Regions from separate parts of the Pantoea sp. GW821-FHT03E06 genome, predicted to be linked through region 3. Evidence: predicted binding sites of a transcription regulator. Region 3 holds the regulator's gene; each other region holds the start of a gene.
The links. Region 3 encodes CRP, which controls carbon source genes, mostly activating them, when cyclic AMP is high. Its sites were predicted from a motif close to ATGTGANNNNNNTCACAT; they were not measured.

Region 1 (7,276 bases), 140 kb from region 3:
ATCCGTGTGTGGAAGCGGTACTGGAACGTAACATTCCTTACCTCTCTGGACCGCAGTGGCTACACGATTTCGTGCTGCGCGATCGTTGGGTGCTGGCCGTTGCCGGAACGCACGGTAAAACCACCACAGCCGGCATGGCAGCGTGGATTCTCGAGGCTTGCGGCCTTGAACCAGGCTTCATCATCGGTGGTGTGCCAGGAAACTTTGAGGTTTCGGCAAAATTAGGAAAAAGTCCATTCTTCGTCATCGAAGCGGATGAGTACGACAGCGCGTTCTTCGACAAGCGTTCCAAATTTGTGCATTACTGCCCGCGCACGCTGATCCTCAACAACCTCGAATTCGATCACGCCGATATCTTTGACGATCTGCGTGCGATCCAGAAGCAGTTCCATCACTTGATCCGCATCGTGCCGGGTCAGGGCAAGATCCTGCTGCCGGAACACGACAACAACCTCAAGCAGGTGATGGCGATGGGCTGCTGGAGCGAGCAGGAAACCGTGGGTGATAACGGTCACTGGCAGGCGAAAAAGCTCACGCCTGACTCCTCACATTGGGAAATCTGGCTCGATGGCGAGAAAGTGGGCGAAGTGAACTGGGCGCTGGTTGGCGAACACAACATGCATAATGGCCTGATGGCGATTGCAGCTGCCCGCCATGTCGGTGTGAAACCGGTGGATGCCGGTGAAGCGCTGAGCAGCTTCATTAATGCCCGTCGTCGTCTTGAACTGCGCGGTGAAGTGAATGCCATCAAAGTGTATGACGATTTTGCCCATCACCCTACGGCGATTCTGGCTACGCTGGCGGCGCTGCGCAGCAAAGTGGGCGGCACGGCGCGCATTCTGGCGGTACTGGAGCCGCGTTCCAACACCATGAAAATGGGCGTGAGTAAGAATGAGCTGGCGCCTTCTTTAGGGCGCGCAGATGAAGTATTCCTGTTCCAGCCGCACCATATTCCGTGGCAGGTTTCCGATGTGGCGGAAGCGTGCATTCAACCGGCGCAGTGGAGCGCGGATATTGATACGCTGGTCGAGATGGTGGCGAAAAAAGCCCAGCCAGGCGATTCGATTCTGGTAATGAGTAACGGCGGGTTTGGTGGCATTCACCAGAAACTGCTGGAGCGGTTAGGGCGCTGATTTAGCGATGGCCATCAATGGCCACCCTACAACGGCACATCGTAAGGTCGGCATTCATGCCGACCTTTTTCATGTCCGCTGAAAACTTACGCTTCTGCCAGCTCGCGCAAATACTGGAAAATCTGGCGTGCAGATTTTGGTGGCTTATTGGTGGCTTTCTCTTTCTGCGCGTTACGGATCATGCTGCGCAGCTGCTGGCGATCGGCGTGCGGGTAGAGGTTAAACACTTCGGCTACCGCGTCATCACCCTGCTCAATCAAACGATCGCGCAAAATCTCAAGCTTGTGGAACAGCGCAACCTGCTGGTTGTGACGGTTCTTCAGCTTATCCAGCGCCTGACGAATCGGATCTTCATCGCGTGCGCGCAGCATCTTACCAATCAGCTGCAGCTGACGGCGACGGCCTTCTTTCTTGATGCGCTGCGCCAGTTCAATCGCGTCGCGGAGCTGTTCGTCGAGGGGGATTTTGTCGAGGGAGTTTTTCCCCAGGTCAACTAACTCGGCACCAAGGCGTTTCAGCTCTTCGGCATCGCGTTTAATTTCGCTTTTGCTGACCCAGATAATCTCTTCATCTTCTTCGTCATTATTATCCGGCACATCGTCGAGCCAGTCTTCGGGCTGCTTGGTCATCTCTTGGCTCCCTAAAAAAAAGAGGCTAATCCTACCAGTTTATCGGGCGACTGCGAAATTGTTCTCTGAGTCTGATAGACTCAATTCATTCATACTTAAGATTAGACGGCAGGTCGATGAACGTATCTACTCAGGTTGCAGAACAACGTAAAGTGTTGGAACAGGCTGTCGCGCAGGCGTTGGAATTGGCAAAAGCCAGCACCGATGGCGCTGAAGTGGCGGTCACGAAAACCACCGGCATCGGCGTCAGCACCCGCTATGGCGAAGTGGAAAACGTCGAATTCAACAGCGATGGTGCGCTCGGCATCACCGTCTACCATCAAAACCGCAAAGGCAGCGCTTCATCAACCGATCTTAGCCCGGATGCGATCAAACGCACCGTGCAGGCGGCGATCGATATTGCGCGTTACACCTCGGTTGATCCTTTTGGCGCCCCTGCCGATCCCGAACTGCTGGCATTTGAAGCGCCGGATCTCGATCTCTACCACCCATGGGAGATCGATGCCGATCGCGCGATCGAACTGGCGGCGCAGGCGGAACAGGCTTCATTGCAGGCCGACAAGCGCATCACCAATACCGAAGGCGGCAGTTTTAATAGCCACGTCGGCATTAAAGTTTTCGGTAACAGCCACGGCATGTTGCAGAGCTATTGCTCGAGCCGCCATTCGCTCTCCAGCTGCGTCATTGCGGAGCAGGACGGCAATATGGAGCGCGATTACGCGTACACCATTGGCCGATCATTTGACGATCTGAAAAGCGCGGATTGGGTAGGTGCAGAGTGCGCGCGTCGCGTGCTGGCACGTTTGGCACCGCGCAAGCTCTCCACCATGAAAGCGCCTGTTATCTTCGCGCCGGAAGTCGCCACCGGCCTGTTTGGCCATTTGGTTGGCATGATCAGCGGCAGCAGCGTCTATCGTAAATCCACCTTCCTGCTGGATTCACTCGGCAAGCAAATTCTGCCGGAGTGGCTGACGATTGAAGAACATCCGCATCTGCTGAAAGGCCTGGCCTCCACGCCGTTCGACAGCGAAGGCGTGCGCACCCAGTCGCGAGACATCATCAAAGACGGCGTGTTGCAAAACTGGTTATTGACCAGCTACTCGGCGCGTAAGCTGGGCTTGCAGAGCACCGGCCATGCGGGCGGCATCCACAACTGGCGCATCGCCGGACAGGGCCACAGCTTTGACGACATGCTGAAGCAGATGGGCACCGGTTTAGTGGTAACCGAGATGATGGGTTCCAGCATCAACGGCATGACCGGGGACTATTCACGCGGTGCGTCAGGTTTTTGGGTCGAAAACGGTGAGATTCAATATCCTGTGAGCGAGATCACAATCGCTGGAAACCTCAAGGATATGTGGCTCAATATGGTAACTGTCGGTAACGACATTGAAACGCGCAGCAATATACAATGCGGTTCGGTGCTGCTGCCGGAGATGAAAATCGCCGGACAATAAGAGTCATCGCTTTCTGAAAGCAGCCCATGAGGCTGCTTTTTTTTCGCCCGACAATAATAAAAGGAAATACCAATGCGTAATAAGCATTTGATCGCAATGTTGTCTTTGTCGCTGTTGTTCTCCTCGGCTAGCGTATTTGCGGCCGATCTGGAAAAAGATATGGATACGCTCAAGGATGGTCTGAGCGTGGTGAAAAAAACCTCTGACGCGCAGGAAATGCACACCGCGCTGGGCAAGATGCGTCAGGCGGCAACGGATGCGAAGCAATCTACGCCGGAAAAACTGCAGGGGCAGCCGGCCGATAGCGCGCAGATTAAGGATTTTCACGCCGGTCTGGATTCACTGATTGCACAGATCGATGTGGTTGATCAGCTGGCGCAAGCCAACAAACTGGACGAAGCCAAAACCGAAGCGAAGAAACTGGAAGATATTCGCAACGCCAACCATAAGAAATTCCGCTGATAAACCGGCCAGCCCTGCGGCTGGCCTTATTGTTTCCTGCCGCCTCTCCGTTTTATCCCGCATAAATCCATCATTTTTCGCATTTTGTGACCCATTTCGCACACTTCGTGCGTCCTGAGATCTGGCGCACACTCGCCCGCGCTATTTCCACTTCCAGGTGGAAAAGAAGCGTCTCAACAGCTTTAAGAGGAACGCGTAACTTTCTTAACAACAAGAATTATCTGTAATTGTCCGCTGTAAACAGGAGTAACAAGGTGAGGAGTGAAGCTGTCCCACTGAAACAGAGCACGCCGGAGGCAATTCAGGCACTGGCGGATAAGGTGATGAGCCAAATAGCGGCGATTTACGCCGCGCACCATATTGAGGCCAATGCCGTTCAGCAGCAGATGTTGGCGTCACATGTACGGGCTATGGCATCGCGATCGCTTACTGGCGAAGCGTTACCGGATGTTGAAGCTGAATTGTTTGAAGATATCTCGCCAGAAACCATGGCGCTGGCGCAGCAGGTCGTTGATCTATTTGGCAATCTGCCAAAAGAAGAAGCCTGGCTGTTATCCGTCCATATCGAAGTGGCGAAATCGAACGAAGCATGAATTGCGAGGAAATGAACATGGTAACTGTAGTGATTGGCGATCGTCTGGGTAAAGGTCAGAAAGTGGCTGCGGGTATTGAGAAAGCCGGTGGCCGTGCGGTGGTGGTGCCGGGCGTGGCTGCTGACATGAAGCTGGGCGATGTGATGAAAGCGGAAAATGCCGACTTCGGCATCTCCTTCTGCGGCAGCGGCGGCGCTGGCGCCATCACTGCGCAGAACAAATATGGTTACAAAGCCAAACACGGCATGCGCTCTATCGATGAAGGCGTTACCGCCATCAACGAAGGCGCCACCGTGCTGGGCTTCGGCTTTATGGATAAAGAAGAGCTGGGTGAGCGGCTGGTACAGGCCTGGAATAAAAAACACGGCAGCTAAGTATGAAACAGCAATACGAGATGCAGGTAAAGGTGCAGGGCAAAGGCGAGAGTAAAGCAAAAGCCTTTGCCGATGCGCTGAGCAGGGTGCAGCAGCAAGTGCTGCGCACCAGCCAAAAGATTCTGTTGCGCATTGAACCCATAGATGTGCGGGTGCTGCGCGCGCAGGAGAGCGTGCGAAGGGAGAAGTTTCTGTTCTTTTTCCTCGCGCGCGAGCGACGGAGTTACAGCGTTGAGCTGGAAATTACCGTTAGCGTCACCGTGATCGACACCGAGAAAGTTGAATTTACGGCGACCTAAAAGAACTGCCCGGCATCGCACTGTGTTGGGTAAAAAAACGACAACAAAGGGTCAACAACATGTTTTTAATCATTTTGTTTAAGTCGTTAATCATTGGCGGATTGGTTGGCGTTGGGGTAGGAGCGGGCGCAGCGCGCATGTTCCACGCACCAACCACCCAAGGTATGGGCGCGTTCCGTACCCTGGGTGAACTCAATTCCTGCGAAGGCGATCCGGCATCGCACTTCTCCTTTGGTCTCGGCTTCTTCTTTAACGCCTGGGCATCATCCGTCGCAGCAGGTTCTTTCACGCAGGACGTCGATCACCGCATTCTGCCGAACTGGGGCGCGGCCGCCTTGATGGTGAAAAATCGCAACGTAGCGGAAACGTTGCACAACCCGAAACGCATGGCGATTGCCTGCGGCATCATCGGCATGATCGTGGTGGCCTTCCTCAATAGCACCGCCTCAGCGGTTCCTGCGGCACTGCAGGTTACGGCAGTGAAAGTGCTGGTACCGGCAGCGAATCTGTTGGTGAACACCGTAATGCCGGTGATCTTCTGGCTGGCGGCGATTGATGCCGGTAAGAAATCAGGCTTCTGGGCCACCATTTTTGGCGGTCTGGCGCAGTTGATTATGGGGAACGCGGTGCCAGGTTTGGTGCTCGGTATTCTGATTGGTAAAGGCGTGGAAGAGAGCGGCTGGAATAAGGTCACTAAAGTGATGATGTTCGCCATCGTGCTGCTGTTTGCGTTAAGCGGCTTCTTCCGCGGATTCGACATGAAACTGCTGCAATCCTTCCAGCTGGGTATTCCGGGCTGGCTGGATATGATCCACAACAGCGTCAGCGGCAAATAAGGAGCCATCAGCATGAACGAGAACGTAAACAAAGGGTTCTGGTACGCCGACTGGTCTTTCCCGATTTTTGTCGGTTTGCTCTCTTCCGGCGTATTTGCCGGTACGCACATGTATTACCTGTATGGCATTGGTGCCTTCAACGAAGTGGCGTTTGTTTCGATGCTGCGTTCCGGTATGGAAACCGGCGTGTATGGCGCGGTAGCGGCGTTTGGCGCCAGCTTCCTGTTCGCACGCATTATCGAAGGTTCGCTGGTGGGGATTCTCGATATTGGCGGTGCGATCCAGACTGGCGTCGGCCTCGGTGTGCCTGCGCTGCTGCTGGGTGCCGGTATTGTTTTCCCGGTGGCGAACTTCGCCGCGTCGTTGGCAACCGGTTTGGTGGTGGGTTTAGCGATTGGATATCTGATTATTCTGGCGCGTAAGTTCACCATTAACCAAAGCGACTCCACCTACGGTGCGGACGTGATGATGGGCGCGGGTAACGCTTCAGGTCGCTTCCTGGGGCCGTTGATTATCCTGTCTGCGATGGCCGCATCCATTCCTATCGGCCTGGGTTCGTTGGTGGGCGCGCTGCTGTTCTACCTGTGGAACAAGCCGATTACCGGCGGCGCAATTCTGGGTGCCATGGTGCTGGGCGCGCTGTTCCCGATTTCGCTGTAATGCGGCTGATTGGACGGTCGCCATTAATGGCGACCCTACATGTTGGGTGCGCATTCATGCGCACCTGAAAAATCGCAGTAAAGGAGTGAGCATGTTTGATCTGATTCTGCGCCGCGCACGTCTGTGCGACGAACAGCTGGTGGATATAGCCATCCAGCACGGCAAAATTGCCGCCGTCGGTGAAGTGAATGGCACGGCGCAGCAGGAGCGCGATTTGGCGGGGCGCTTCTACGTGAGCGCTGGCTGGATTGATAGCCACGTGCACTGTTATCCCAAATCCCCGATTTATCACGATGAAGCCGATAGCATTGGCATGGCGCAAGGCGTCACCACGGTGGTTGATGCGGGCAGCACCGGCGCGGATGATATCGACGACTTCTATCAGCTCACGCGTACGGCAACCACCGAAGTTCGCGCGCTGATTAACATTTCCCGCACCGGCATTGTGACGCAAAACGAGCTGGCCGATATGGCGCAGATCGATGGCGATGCGGTGGTGCAGGCGGTAAAACGCCGTCCCGACTTTATCGTTGGCCTGAAAGCGCGCATGAGCAGCAGCGTAGTGGGCGAAAACGGCATTCAGCCGCTGGTGCGCGCCAAAGCCATTCAGCAGGCAGCAGGCAATCTGCCGCTGATGGTGCACATCGGTAACAATCCGCCGGTGCTGGAGGAGATTGCCGATCTGCTGACCTCCGGCGACATCATCACGCACTGCTTCAACGGCAAACCGAACCGTATCTTGTCTCCGCAGGGCGAGCTCAAAGCCGCAGTGAAAAATGCCATCGCGCGTGGCGTGAAGCTGGATATCGGTCACGGCAGCGCCAGCTTCAGTT
Region 2 (7,276 bases), 3.4 Mb from region 3:
CCGAAAATAGCCGCCAGTCCCACCAGCGCCATGATCACCGGAAACGAAGCAAAATGGCCGAGCGCCACCGGCAAGCCCGCCGCCGGGTTCTTCACCACCAAACCAATGCCGTCTGCGGCAATCAGCATCAGGAACAGGCCGATACCCACGCCGGTGCCGTGCGCCACCCCCATCGGTAAGTTACGCAGAATCCACGTGCGAATACCGGTCACTGAAATCAGCGTGAACAATAAGCCCATCAGGAACACCGCGCCGAGCGCCACCGGTACGCTAATGTGCTGGCCCAGCACCAGGCTAAAGGCGGTGAAAGCGGTCAGTGAGATAGCACAGCCAATCGCCATGGGCAGATTTGCCCACAAGCCCATGATGATTGAGCCAAAGCTTGCGACCAGACAGGTAGCAACGAACACCGCCGTCGGCGAGAAGCCCGCTTTGCCCAACATGCTGGGGACCACGATAACCGAGTAGACCATCGCCAGAAACGTCGTCAGACCCGCTAATATTTCCTGACGCACGCTGCTGCCGCGTGCAGAGATGTTGAACCAGGCGTCCAGTTTTCCACTGGCCGGGCGCGATTCACCAGACATAATCATTCCTCAATATTTTTTGTGATGTGAGTTGCCGCACGGCGCGCGTTTGCTGCTCCCTGATGCGAGATTTTCATGGTGAAAATCCAGGCAAACGTTTACGTCGCCGCGTATTCCTGTTGGTAAAAAGAGACAGGGAAAAAAGGCAAACGATTATCTGGCGTTTGGCATGGTGTTTTCAACTACTAATCGCGGGGATTGCAGGATAAATCCAGCCGATGGGGTTCCCAGGTCGCCATGAATGACGACCTTACGATCATGGACTTTGTAGGGGCGTCATTCATGACGACCTGGCCGCAATCAACTCTGCAGTTGAATCGGGCCGCCCTGCTCAATGGCGCGTTGCCAGGCGGCGCGCTGCTGCATGGTTTCCAGCCAGCGTGAGGTGGCGGGCATCTCACGCAGTGAACCGCGCATCTGCAGCGCCAGCAGCGGGAAGCTCATCTGCACATCGGCGATACTAAAACGTGAACCGGCAAAATAAGCGTGCTGGCTGAGATGCTGTTCGATGACGCTGCCGTGCAACGCCAGCTGTTTGTTCAGCCAGGCCTTTTGAATGCCCTTACTCAGCGCGATGCCCGCTGGACGCAGCAGCCACGGCACCGGCTTCTTACCCAGCTGAGCAAACACCAGTTTCATCACTAACAGCGGCATGAGCGATCCTTCGGCGTAATGCAGCCAATAACGCGACTGAATCTGTTCATCCTCATCACTCAAGGCCAGCTGATGTTCACTGTCATAGCGCATTTGCAGATATTCGAGAATAGCGCCCGATTCGGCAATAACCCGATTGCCATCGGTGATCACCGGGGATTTACCCAGCGGATGGACTTTCTTTAAGGAATCAGGCGCCAGCAGGCTGTTTTCACGCTGATAACGTTTAATTTGGTAAGGCACCGAGAGCTCTTCCAGCAGCCATAACACGCGGTGCGAGCGGGAATTTTCCAGATGGTGAACGGTGATCATACGGTTTTCCTTGCCGGTAAAAGTGTCCCGGCAAGTATAGTCGATTACCGTTTCTGCTCGTCTTGTTCAGGATCGAGCAGTACCGCACCCGAACCTTGTTCGCCCAGGCGGTCACCGGGATTGCGTAGCGGGCAGTCACGCATCGATAAACAGCCGCAGCCGATGCAGCCATCAAGATCGTTACGTAAACGCGTAAGGGTTTCGATGCGCTTATCCAGTTCTTCACGCCAATGCTGCGTTAGCGCATCCCACTCCTGCGTCGACATACGCTTATTGGCCGGCACCTGCGTCAGGCTATCGCTCACCGTTGCCAGCGGAATGCCAATGCGCTGCGCAATTTTAATGATCGCCACGCGGCGCAACACATCTCGGCTGTAGCGGCGCTGATTACCGCCGTTGCGTGAGCTAAAAATCAATCCCTTGGTTTCATAGAAGTGCAGCGCCGAGACCGCCACACCGCTGCGTTTCGCCACTTCACCCGGCGTCAGCACCGGCTTCGGGTAATTGCGTTCTTTTTTCATTTAGGGCCTTTACCTCAAGTTAACTTGAGGAATTATACTCGCACCCCAGCAAAACTACGAATTTCTAACCAGGTATTAACCATCAGAAGGATGAGGCTATGATGCAACAGGAAATCATTCATTCGCTGACCCACTGGATCGATCAGAATCTGGATAAAGCGCTGTCAATTGATGAAGTCGCAGCAAAATCAGGTTACTCAAAATGGCATCTGCAGCGTATGTTCCGTGCCGTCACGAAACAGACGCTGGGTGGCTATATTCGCGAACGTCGTCTGACGCTGGCCGCAGAAGCGCTGCGTCAAACCCAGCGCCCGGTATTCGATATCGCCATGCAGTACGGCTACGATTCGCAGCAGACGTTCTCACGCGTGTTCCGCCGTCAGTTCTCGCAAACGCCGACCGCTTATCGTCATACCATGCGTCGTCAGGCGATGATGCAGCGTCCACGTTTGCTCAGTTTTGACTGCGTCGAGAGCAGCATGAACAGCTTTGCCCAACGTACAACCGGCGAGTGCTGCCCGGTTAGCTAACCTTTTCTGCGCGCCCCAAGCGGGCGCACCTCTCTTTTTGCCCACCAATTCCTCCCTCTTCGATGAAAAAATTTCTACCATACAAGGTATAAATTTTGTTCAAAATTTAAAATCGAGTGATATAATGTGAGCCAAGTCACACTTTCTTGTTTGCAGTAAGACGGCCAGAAGGGCTTCCCTGACCTTCCTTCTTTGCCGCCAGTGATGTCCATTGAATGTCGGGGATATCACTGATTCTAAGAGGTTTTTTGCAGATGGCCACGTTAACCACCAGTTTGATTGTTATGCGCTGGGAACTCCTGAGCGCAGTAATGATGTTCTTCGCCAGCACCATGAAAATTCGACTGCGTCAAAACAGTCATCACGTGATGGCGCTGCTGTGTGGAGGTATTGGTGTGGGCATGTCCTGCTGGTTCGTTACCGGCCTGCTTGGCATTACGTTAAGCATGGAGAATCTGCATAACTTTATGGAAATCTCTAAGAACGCCTTTATCCAGGTGATGAGCCAGGCGCCAGCAGACTGGCCGATGCCTTAATCGCCGCCAATAAAAAACCCCGCCAAGGCGGGGTTTTTTATTTTGCTGTGTGATTCTTAAATTTTCTTCAATACGGCCGGGATGGCGACATCCGCAACCGTGACGCCCGGTATCTTCGTACCGCGACGATCCTGAATCCACATATCACCCATCATTTGATTAAGCCCGCGATCCAGACCGGTCACTAAGCCAGCTCCCGGCGTAAAGGTCAATTCGCCAAAGTAGATCTGGTCGTTATCGATGTACCAATCCACGCGCACGTAATCGAAATCACTGGCCAGCGTTTTGCTCAACGCCAGGGCGTGCTGTAACGACGCCATCTGCGGTGTCACGTCCAGGCCGGTATCACGAATCTTGTGATAGGCCTCTTTCAGATTGTTAACATAAAAGTTCATCGACAACAGCGGATTACAGCGGTTGTATATCACCTGCAGCACATATTCAAAATTGCCATCGCGCTTATTGAACATGTGGAATTTGTAATCGATCGGTGCCGTTTTACCATCACCGATGTACTGCTCCACCAGAATACGCGGCTTGATGTAGCGATAGTGAATCTCACGCGCCTCATTGGCGAAGTCGGTTTTCAACCAGCGATGACAGTCGTTAATAATCTGCTGCTTCTTCAGCGCGTCCGGCTCTTCCAGCAGGATTTCCACCATGTTGGAGGCATGATTCGGTTTGATCACCGTATTTTTCCAGCTCGGCAAGGTGTGCAGCGAGCTGGGATCGCTGGTTTCATACACCAGCGGGATCAGGTATTCGCTACCCACTTTCTCGGCGATATATTCACGCACGGAATATTTGTCCGACAGGCGTCCGTAGATCTGATAGTCGCCGTGGACGAATTTGCGGTACAGCACCTTCTCATTGAAGACCTTCGGCTCACGCAGGTTGGGTAATCTACGAAACTTATGAAAGTAGTAGATACGATCCTGGGTTGCCCAGGGCATCTTCTTAATGAAGTACTGCACGCTTCTTCTGAGTTCTTCTTTCAACTTGAGCATATCTGACCTCATTTGTAGGTTTTGTAGTTGAGTGAGGAAACCTGGATTTTTTGGATGACGCCATTTTTGAAGAAGTAATTCATTACGGTAAGAGACAGCAATTCTGAGATGAAAACGCTCCAGGCGGCACCCATGATGCCGTAGCCCTGTATCAGCCACCACGACAGCGGCAAGCTGATAACCATCAGGCAAACAATTTTCTTCAACAGATAATTAAACCCGCCTTCTTTGACCATGTAGCGATACGCTACGGTCCCCATCGCCGAAAAGCAGGTTGCTAACGACAACAACGTAATGAGACTTCCTGACTGTGTGTATTCGTGACCATACAAAGCGATGATGATTTTTTCGCCGTACATCGCGATCACCGCTAACAACAACAATGAAACACCCATGACATAACCATTGAGCCGTGCTGTCAGCTTCATGGCGGCTTCTCCACGCTCACGGAATATTTCCGAGAAGCAGGAAGTGATGATGGCAACCGGAATAAAAATCCATGAAGCCGAAATAGTATTCGCCGCGGCAAACAGGCCGAGGTCGCGCGCTGAGGCGATGCCCGCCAGGAACATCTGGGCCGCTTTCACCTGCACTGAGATGAAAATACTGGAAATGGCCAGCGGCAATCCGGCATAGAGCAGGTAGCGCAAATAGGCGTTGCGCTTCTCCTGTGGCGGTGCCACATCCTCATTTTCGCGGTAAAAATTAATGCGCTTAATGGCATACGGCACCAGCGTCACCGCCACAATGGAGACGGTGAGCCACAGCGGATTGAGGTGTAGCCAGGCAATGAGGAAACTCAGCGTGAATCCCAGCAGCAATCCCACCGAGTTAGCGATGGTGTTCAGCCGTGACGCTAAGCGCGCATTGTTATAGACGCTAAAAGTGTCCTGCGTCACAAACACCGAGGAAATAAACGAGGCCAGCGCAAAGGCGAGGAAATTTTCCTGCATGTTGTACCAGACCCAAATCAACACCGGCAGCGATGTGAGCAAAAGCAAAACCAGGCGCATATTGCGCGCTACGGTCATCAGGCGCAGCCCTTTCGGTGCGCTTTTGCTAATCCGCTTAAACAGAATGGTTTCCGTACCGAAAATCGCCACGGTTTGCACCATGGAAAACAGTGAGGTCGAAAACGCCATTTGGCCAAAGATGGTTGGGCCAAAGGATTTTGCCACGTAGGAGGTCACAAATATGACGCCGAACACGGAGACAATCTTTTCAGACATCATCCAGGCGGCATTCGACATTACGCTCAATTTCATTGACTGATCCTTAGTATTACGAACTACAACAACTTTCGGTACAACATCCTTGAAATGAATTAACAAGCGCTCAGTGGGCCTGACTTAATTAATGAACTTCAAACCAAACTGGTCCGAAAAATGAGACTCGCGTCAGGAATTAAGAACTATATTCAGGAAAATTCCGATTATATCCGGTGCGAAACTCCGTGGATGTAAACGATTTCAGCTTAAATTCCGCACAAACGTTTACTGGCACACCCGAGCATTTCAGCGTCTGGGTTATGCCGTTTTTCCAATGAATGTAGTATTTTTTCTGCATTTGGGATGGAGTGAATTTATATCAAAAACCTAACGCCCGGAAGGCGTTCAATGCCATTCAGAATAAAATAAGATTTATCCCATGATGATATTTCTTCTAAATATCTTAATTTAACCCTCGCAATTCAAATCGCGCACTTTAATACTGCATTAATAGTGTTTTTGCAGTGCCAGATATTAATACAGTAATTCTCATCCACTAATTGATAAGAAAGGTAATAGCATTTATGAGAAAGTCACGATATAGCGAAGAGCAAATCACAAATGCCATTAAAGCTTCTGAAACGGGAGTGAAAGTCAGGGAGATTTGTGAGGAGCTAGGCATTTCCGAGGCCACTTTCTATAGCTGGAAGAAGAAATTCTCAGGGTTATCCTCCGAAGAAGGTCGTAAAATCAAGGAGCTGGAAGATCAGCTACTTAACCTTACGCGCGAGCTGCAATCACTGAGTTCGGACAAAGAGATGCTGCAAAGCGTGCTAAAAAACTTCTTCACCACAAATGAAAAGCGCCAGGCCGTTAACTTCCTGCAAACCACGTTCGACATAGGTACACGTCGTAGCTGCCGCTTGCTGGATATTAGCCGTAGCGTTTATCACTATCCATCAGGAACAGATAATCGCTAGCATTATTAAGGCCGATGTTATTTGACTTAATGCTGAGATTTGTTCTTACCAGAAGATATGAAGATCATTTAATTCGGTGTTCACAACATAACAATTCGAACCAATTTTTCCTGATGAATACCATCGCGGAATTGCTTCCTTTTTTGCGGTAAAATAGATTCACATCAGCAAAAGTCTCTCTATTCAAGCCATTTAGACGAAGTCCAATCTCATTAACGTGAGATTGGCGCTTCGGCTATTACTTTACCAACATTAATCATCAGCCCTGAATGCAGACAATTCTGTTAAGCATTAATGAACAACGCCGTGTAACCGCTAACACATTGCCTCTGTTTTCAATTGGATCTATTGCCTGACTTTACGATTACCTGTTTCAACGGAACTAGTCTAAATCCGCCAACTTGCTGCCAGGAATTATCCTGATTAGATACGTTATTGCTCCTAAACAATAACGGCTAAAAAGTGGCGGATAAGGTAAATTCTTTCACCATAATCATCGCCGCGCTTAATGGTTTTTTGTTCACGCCTAATCGAATGTTTCTTAACAACGGCGTATTCCCTTAAGCAAAAAGTGGCTTTTCAAGAGCCGACTTCAGTGCCAGGGGGCAATAAAAGGCAGGTAAAATGCACCTTTTTGCGCCTCTTCGCGCCTGTTTTTACCTCGCCGGAACGCACTTTAGCCACGGTGATGTGACTTCGGGGCGCGTTTAGGTGGCCTTAACATCATTGAATTCCCCCTTGCTGCTTATCCGGATCGCTTCTTTTATGACAAAAAGGGGCGATTAAAGGGGATGAAATGAGCCGTATTGTTATATCGCGGGCAAAGCGTGCGGTAAAAAGGGCAATACGAAGGGGGGAAAGCGTGGGGGAAATTCTTAAAAATACAGGGAAAAGCGCTCCTGAATCGTTTATCCAGTCGCGCTATCTGCGATCTTAAGCCT
Region 3 (7,276 bases):
ATGTTTCAGCGCGGCGAGGAAACTGTAATGGGTGGTAGAGATGAAGGGCACGGCGATGCGCTTGCCGATCAGATCTTTGGGATCCTTGATGGTTTTCTTCACCACCAGCGCTTCGGAGTTACCGAGCTGGGAGGCCAGCAGGAAAGCTTCAATCGGCAGTTTTTGCGTGGCGGCGACAGCCAGCGGGCTGGAGCCGATATTACCGATTTGAACGTCGCCCGACGCCAGCGCACGCAGCACGCTGGCACCGCTATCGAATTTACGCCAGTCAACCGTCGCGCCGCTCTCTTTGGCGAAGGTGTTATCTGCCTGTGCCACTTTGGCCGGTTCAGCCGACGTTTGATACGCCACGGTGACGTTGACCGCCTGCGCCTGGAACGCCATCAGGGCCAAAGCCGCAGCCACCGCCGTTATTGTTTTTTTCGTTGCCATCATCACTCACCCCAATGTGTTTTTGTGAGGGCAGTTTCTCCAGCGACAGTAGTTTCATAAAGGAATTAAAAATTATCCCTAATGACGATCCGTTCTTAGATCAACATCGGGCAAGCCTATGCAAAAAGCGCAAATACAAAGAACAGGCGAAATGATAAATATGTCACGCGCTCACATTAGGACTGTGATATTGATAGACTTCTCATTTTTCCTCATCTCCTACAAACGGTCCTAATCCATGTCGATTGAGAAAGTCGCGCACTTAGCGGGTGTGTCAAAAGCCACGGTTTCACGGGTTTTGAACCACAATCCCGGCGTGCGTCCGGATACGCGCGCCAAAGTGCTCGCGGCCATCGACATTTGTGATTACCAGCCAAATTTACTGGCGCGACAATTGCGCACTGCTCAAAGCCATATGCTGCTGGTACTGATTCCCGACATTACCAATCCGTTCTGCTCCCGCGTGGTTCAGGGCATTGAGGCCGAAGCCGAAGCGCAGGGCTATCACATCCTGCTGTGCAATTCCGGATCGCAGCTGCGGCGCGAAGCGGCCTACATTGCGCTGCTGACCGGTAAAGTGGTGGATGGCGTGATCACCATGGATGCGGCGGCGTGCCTGCAAGAGCTGAAAGAGCTGATTGGCGATGCGCCCTGGGTGCAGTGTGCCGAATACGATCCCTCAATCGCGGCATCCAGCGTGGCGATTGATAATAAAGAAGCCGCATTCGAAACCGTGTGTTACCTGGCGAGCAAAGGCCGCCGGCGTATTGCGCTGGTGAATTGCGATATGCGCTACCTCTATTCACATCAGCGTGAAGAGGGCTATCGCAATGCACTGGAAAAACTAAACCTTAATTGGGGCAGCGTGGCCTATGCGGAAAACGTTTCGTGCGACGCGGGCAGCGCGGCGTTGCGCGAGCTGCTAATGCTGCCTGAGCGCCCTGATGCGGTATTTGCGGTTTCGGATGTGCTGGCGGTTGGCGTGATTCATGCGGCTTTGGAAGCGGGTTTGCGCGTGCCAGAAGACTTAGCGGTGGTGGGATTTGATGGCATCAACTTTACCAGCAGTCTGAATCCGCCGCTGACGACCATCGAGCAGCCGATGAATCGCATGGGCGCGCGTAGCGTACAACTGTTATTGAATCGGATTCGCCAGCCAAACTCGCCGGTGGTGCACGAGGTATTGCCCTGGAAGCGCGTCGAGCGCGCTTCCAGTTAACTCAGCGCCAGATCAGCAACACGCAGGCGGCGGTAAGCAAGCCCATTGCCAGATTGAAGATTTTCCATGCGCGCGGGCTGCGCAGCAGACGTCCAATCAGCGAACCAAAGCCCATCCAAATCACGCCCGAAACCACGTTTACCATCGCCATGCCGATACTAATCGCCACCACTGAATGAAGATATTGGCTACCAGCAAGGCTGAAGCTGGCAACCGCACCCAGCGCCATCAGCCAGGCTTTCGGATTGATCAACTGCAACAAGCCGCCTTGCCAGAACGGCATCTGCTTCACATTGACGTCATCGGTTTCCAGCTTTTCATATTCAGCGGTGGCGATTTTCCACGCCAGCCACAGCAGATAAAGGCTACCGGCAATCTTCAGAATCAGATGAAGCGAAGGATAAAGCAGGATGAGACCGCCGATGCCAAATGCCACCATCAGCAACATGACTTGCATGCCAATCATGATACCAATGAGCAGCGGTATGGTGCGCAGGAAGCCAAAATTAGCACCAGAGGCGGTAAGTAACATATTATTGGGCCCGGGCGTGATGGCTGCGACCCAAAGAAAACCTAACATTGATAAAAAAAGACTCAGTTCCATGTATATTCGGGTGCTCCTCACCCAGTAAAGCGAACAACCCATCGAAGCTATCAGCGACTTATGCATCAGACAAGCCTTTACCCAAGCTATTTTGATCGCCCCAGCGGCGAGCGCTTTAAACCACTGCGCGGATTCACTAACGCGCATCTGCAAACGCTGCTGCCGCGCATTTTACGCCGCCGCGTTACCCTACGCCCGCACTGGCAGCGTCTTGACCTGCCCGATGGTGATTTTGTTGATTTAGCGTGGAGCGAAGATCCGGCGCAGGCACGTCACAAGCCGCGCATGGTGATGTTTCACGGTTTGGAAGGCAGTTTCCGCAGCCCTTATGCGCATGGCTTGATGCAGGCGTGCCAGGCGCGTGGTTGGCTGGCGGTGGTCATGCACTTTCGCGGCTGTAGCGGCGAACCGAATCGCCTGGAGCGCATCTATCACTCCGGTGAAACCGAGGACGCCACCTATTTCCTGCACTGGCTGCGGCGTGAATGGGGAACCGTACCGACCGCTGCGGTTGGCGTTTCGCTGGGCGGTAACATGCTGGCTTGCCTGCTGGGCATGCAAGGTAATGATGTGCCCATCGACGCTGCCATCGCCATTTCGGCACCGCTGGCGTTGGAGCCATGCAGCACCAAGCTGGATGTCGGCTTCTCACGTTTCTATCAACACTATTTACTGACGCAGCTGAAAAAGAACGCCACGCGCAAATTACATGCCTGGCCCGGCACGCTGCCGGTCGATCTCAGCCAGCTGCGCGCTTTTCGCCGTCTGCGTGAATTTGATGATGCAATAACCGCTCGCGCGCACGGTTTTGTTGATGCCAACGACTATTATCAACGTGCCAGCGCCATGCCGCTGCTGACCGGCGTACGCAAACCGCTGCTGATCATCCATGCACAAGACGATCCTTTTATGACCGATGCTGTGATCCCGCGCCCTGAGCAGCTGTCAGCCTCCATTCAATATCAACTGACGCAGCAAGGCGGTCACGTAGGTTTTGTGGGTGGCACCTTACTCAAACCGAAAATGTGGCTAGAACAGCGCGTGCCCGACTGGCTCTCAACTTATCTGGATGTGCAATTGTGATTATTCCGTGGCAAGAACTTGAAGCAGAAACGCTGGAAAACCTGATTGAAACGTTCGTGCTGCGCGAAGGCACCGATTACGGCGAGCAGGAACGAAGCCTGATGCAAAAAGTGGCCGACGTGCGCCGTCAGCTGGAGCGCGGCGACGTGGTGCTGGTATGGTCGGAGCTGCATGAATCCATCAACATCATGCCGAAGGGTGAATTTCGCGGCTGATGCACCCAGCGGCAATTCGTGGTAACAATGCTCATCGCCGGACTTCACAGGGAGCTCTGTTATGTCAGCCAGGCATCCAATTATTGCCGTCACTGGTTCCAGCGGCGCCGGAACCACTACCACCAGCCTCGCCTTCCGCAAGATTTTCCAGCAGCTGAATCTGCATGCGGCGGAAGTCGAAGGCGACAGTTTCCATCGCTACACGCGTCCAGAAATGGACATGGCGATCCGTAAGGCGCGCGACCTCGGTCGCCATATTAGCTATTTCGGCCCGGAAGCGAATGACTTCGGCCTGTTAGAGCAGACGTTCAAACACTACGGTAAAACCGGGCTGGGCGAATCGCGTAAATATCTGCATACCTATGATGAAGCGGTACCGTGGAATCAGGTTCCGGGCACCTTCACGCCGTGGCAACCGCTGCCGGAAAACACCGATGTGTTGTTCTATGAAGGCCTGCACGGCGGCGTTGTCACGCAGCAGCAGAATGTGGCAGAACATGTTGATCTGCTGGTTGGCGTGGTGCCGATTGTTAATCTCGAGTGGATTCAGAAGCTGGTGCGCGACACCGGCGAGCGCGGTCATTCACGCGAAGCGGTAATGGATTCAGTGGTGCGTTCGATGGAGGATTACATTAACTTCATTACGCCACAGTTCTCGCGCACGCACATTAACTTCCAGCGCGTGCCGACCGTCGATACCTCAAATCCGTTTGCCGCACGGGAAATCCCGTCATTGGATGAGAGCTTCGTGGTGATCCATTTCCGTGGCTTAGAAGGGATTGCGTTCCCCTATCTGCTGGCGATGATTCAGGGATCGTTTATCTCGCACATTAATACGCTGGTGGTACCCGGCGGGAAAATGGGATTAGCAATGGAGCTGATTATGCTGCCGCTGGTGCAACGACTGATTGAAGGGAAGCGGATTGAATAAGAGTGATAGGTCGCCATTAATGGCGACACTACGAAATGAGCGCGTTTTGTAGGGTGCGCATTAATGCGCACCTGGAAACATCAACGTTCGATCACTTCATAGCTATGGGTGATTTCCACGCCTTTGCCCAGCATGATCGCCACCGAGCAATATTTTTCCGCTGACAAATCAACCGCGCGGGAAACCGCCTTATCACTCAACGCTTTGCCGCTGACAATAAAATGCAGGTTGATGTGGGTAAAAATGCGCGGTGCTTCTTCGCGGCGTTCAGAGGTGAGTTTCACTTCGCAATCGGCCACATCGCTGCGCCCTTTTTGCAGAATCGAGACCACATCAATGGCGCTGCAACCCCCTGCTGCCATTAACACCATCTCCATTGGACTTGGCGCTTTATCACCGGAATTCCCGTCCATTAACACCTGATGTCCGGATGAGGATTCTCCGAGAAAGGTAAGACCTTCCACCCATTTCACTCGTGCCTGCATGATTCTTTCTCCTGAAGCGGCGGTTTTGCCGCCAGAGTACGCTTTCACCTGATAAACAGCAATCCAGACTATTCCCCCGTTTGCTGAAGCGAGACAACACAAGACAGCTCGCAAAAGCTGTGCTACAAACAGTGCTGAAAATATTTTCGTCGTTACAGACGAAGGCGGGAAGAATCAAAAGCGTAGCTTAAGAATGACCCGGAATAATTTTTCCATTACTGGAAACGCTCGACGATTAAACCGCCTGACAGGGAAAAAATGCCCCCTGTATTTTGGGCACGATTACAACAGAGGATAATAGCGAATGGTTCTCGGCAAACCGCAAACAGACCCTACACTCGAATGGTTCCTGTCCCATTGCCATATTCACAAATATCCGTCCAAAAGCACGCTCATCCATCAGGGTGAGAAAGCGGAAACGCTGTACTACATCGTGAAAGGTTCCGTAGCGGTACTGATTAAAGATGAAGAAGGCAAAGAGATGATTCTCTCCTACCTCAATCAGGGAGATTTCATCGGCGAACTCGGTCTTTTCGAAGAAGGCCAGGAACGTAGTGCCTGGGTGCGTGCGAAGTCTGCCTGTGAAGTGGCTGAAATTTCCTACAAAAAATTCCGTCAGCTGATTCAGGTAAACCCGGATATTTTAATGCGACTTTCGTCGCAAATGGCGCGTCGTCTGCAAGTGACATCAGAGAAAGTGGGCAACCTTGCTTTCCTTGACGTAACAGGACGTATCGCGCAAACGCTGCTTAATCTGGCTAAACAGCCAGATGCGATGACTCACCCAGACGGCATGCAAATTAAAATCACCCGTCAGGAAATTGGTCAGATCGTGGGCTGCTCACGCGAAACCGTGGGTCGTATCCTGAAAATGCTGGAAGATCAGAACCTGATCTCTGCACACGGTAAAACCATCGTCGTCTACGGCACCCGCTAATTTCTTCTCACCCACGGCGTGATGGCAACATCGCGCCGTTTCTATTTGCGATGAGCTGATGTGGCGCCGAATCATCTATCATCCTGAAGTTAACTATGCACTGCGGCAAACGCTGGTGCTGTGCCTGCCTGTGGCTCTCGGCTGGCTGTTTGGCGATCTGCAAAAAGGTCTGCTGTTCTCGCTAGTGCCTGCCTGCTGCAATATGGCGGGTCTTGATACGCCGCACAAACGCTTTTTCAAACGCTTGATTGTGGGTGGTTCGCTGTTTGCCACCGGCAGCTTCCTGATGCAAATTTTGACCGCTTACCAGATTCCGCTGCCGTTGATCCTGCTGGCGCTACCGCTGCTGATCGGCGTGACCGGCGAAATCGGCCCGCTGCATGCACGCCTGCTGCCCGCCACCTTAATCGCTGCTATCTTTACGCTCAGCCTGGTTGGGCGCATGCCGATATGGGTGCCGCCGCTGCTCTATATTGGCGGTACGCTGTGGTACGGCTTGTTCAACTGGTTCTGGTTCTGGCTGTGGAAAGAGCAGCCGATGCGTGAATCGCTCAGCCTGCTGTTTCGCGAGCTGGCGGATTATTGCGATGCCAAATACACCTTACTGACACAGCTGACCGATCCGGAAAAAGCGTTACCGCCGCTGCTGGCGCGCCAGCAGAAAGCGGTCGATCTCATCACTACCTGTTACCAGCAAATGCATATGCTGTCGGCCAGCCGCGATAACAGTCACAAGCGCCTGACGCGCGCCTTCCAGGTGGCGCTGGATTTGCAGGAACACATCTCGGTCAGCCTGCATCAGCCCGAAGAGGTACAGAAACTGGTGGAGGAGAGCCACGCTGAAGCGGTGATCCGCTGGAACGCCAAAATCATCTCCGCACGTTTGCGCGTGCTGGCTGATGCGATTCTCTATCATCAGCTGCCGGATCGTTTTCACATGGAGAAACAGCTGGGTGCGCTGGAGAAAATTGCCCGTCAGCATCCGGATAACCCGGTTGGCAACTTCTGCCTCTATCACTTCAGCCGCATCGCCCGCGTATTGCGCACGCAGAAGCCGCTTTACACGCGCGATCTCATGGCCGATCGTCAGCGCCGCTTACCGCTATTGCCAGCGTTGCGCAGCTATTTATCATTCAAATCTACCGCGTTACGCACCGCGGCCCGCTTCGCCGTAATGCTGATGTTTGGTAGCGCGCTGGCGCTGTTCTTCAACATTCCTAAACCCTACTGGATTCTGATGACCATCATGTTCGTCAGCCAGAACGGCTACAGCGCCACGCGCGTGCGTATTCAGCACCGTGCGCTGGGCACCTTTGCCGGTTTGCTGATTGCCGCCGCCTCGCTGCGGCTGGCGGTGCCGGAGTCGATCA

Region 1: the regulator CRP is predicted to act here: its motif matches at 3,766-3,783, upstream of AC07WB_RS17130 (glycine dehydrogenase).
Region 2: the regulator CRP is predicted to act here: its motif matches at 2,729-2,746, upstream of AC07WB_RS01760 (YjcB family protein).

What each region holds. Positions count from the first base shown of each region.
Region 1 covers NZ_JBWKUG010000001.1:3,685,366-3,692,641, reverse strand. Annotated here, with positions in the region: gene mpl (UDP-N-acetylmuramate:L-alanyl-gamma-D-glutamyl-meso-diaminopimelate ligase) at 1-1,133, shown strand, start outside; gene yjgA (ribosome biogenesis factor YjgA) at 1,220-1,762, opposite strand; gene pmbA (metalloprotease PmbA) at 1,879-3,219, shown strand; gene cybC (cytochrome b562) at 3,292-3,681, shown strand; gene AC07WB_RS17130 (glycine dehydrogenase) at 3,936-4,274, shown strand; gene AC07WB_RS17125 (SFCGS family glycine-rich protein) at 4,292-4,648, shown strand; gene AC07WB_RS17120 (DUF4312 family protein) at 4,651-4,947, shown strand; gene AC07WB_RS17115 (DUF4311 domain-containing protein) at 5,007-5,783, shown strand; gene AC07WB_RS17110 (DUF4310 family protein) at 5,796-6,443, shown strand; gene AC07WB_RS17105 (amidohydrolase/deacetylase family metallohydrolase) at 6,535-7,276, shown strand, end outside.
Region 2 covers NZ_JBWKUG010000001.1:380,611-387,886, reverse strand. Annotated here, with positions in the region: gene AC07WB_RS01780 (NCS2 family permease) at 1-587, opposite strand, end outside; gene AC07WB_RS01775 (glutathione S-transferase family protein) at 888-1,553, opposite strand; gene soxR (redox-sensitive transcriptional activator SoxR) at 1,598-2,074, opposite strand; gene soxS (superoxide response transcriptional regulator SoxS) at 2,173-2,604, shown strand; gene AC07WB_RS01760 (YjcB family protein) at 2,859-3,140, shown strand; gene AC07WB_RS01755 (ATP-grasp fold amidoligase family protein) at 3,197-4,147, opposite strand; gene AC07WB_RS01750 (oligosaccharide flippase family protein) at 4,156-5,412, opposite strand; gene AC07WB_RS01745 (transposase) at 5,940-6,335, shown strand; gene AC07WB_RS01740 (DMT family transporter) at 7,269-7,276, opposite strand, start outside.
Region 3 covers NZ_JBWKUG010000001.1:3,827,607-3,834,882, forward strand. Annotated here, with positions in the region: gene tauA (taurine ABC transporter substrate-binding protein) at 1-435, opposite strand, end outside; gene AC07WB_RS17915 (LacI family DNA-binding transcriptional regulator) at 671-1,651, shown strand; gene AC07WB_RS17920 (LysE family translocator) at 1,653-2,255, opposite strand; gene AC07WB_RS17925 (hydrolase) at 2,316-3,338, shown strand; gene AC07WB_RS17930 (YheU family protein) at 3,335-3,553, shown strand; gene AC07WB_RS17935 (phosphoribulokinase) at 3,615-4,484, shown strand; gene AC07WB_RS17940 (OsmC family protein) at 4,565-4,969, opposite strand; gene crp (cAMP-activated global transcriptional regulator CRP) at 5,274-5,906, shown strand; gene AC07WB_RS17950 (YccS/YhfK family putative transporter) at 5,965-7,276, shown strand, end outside.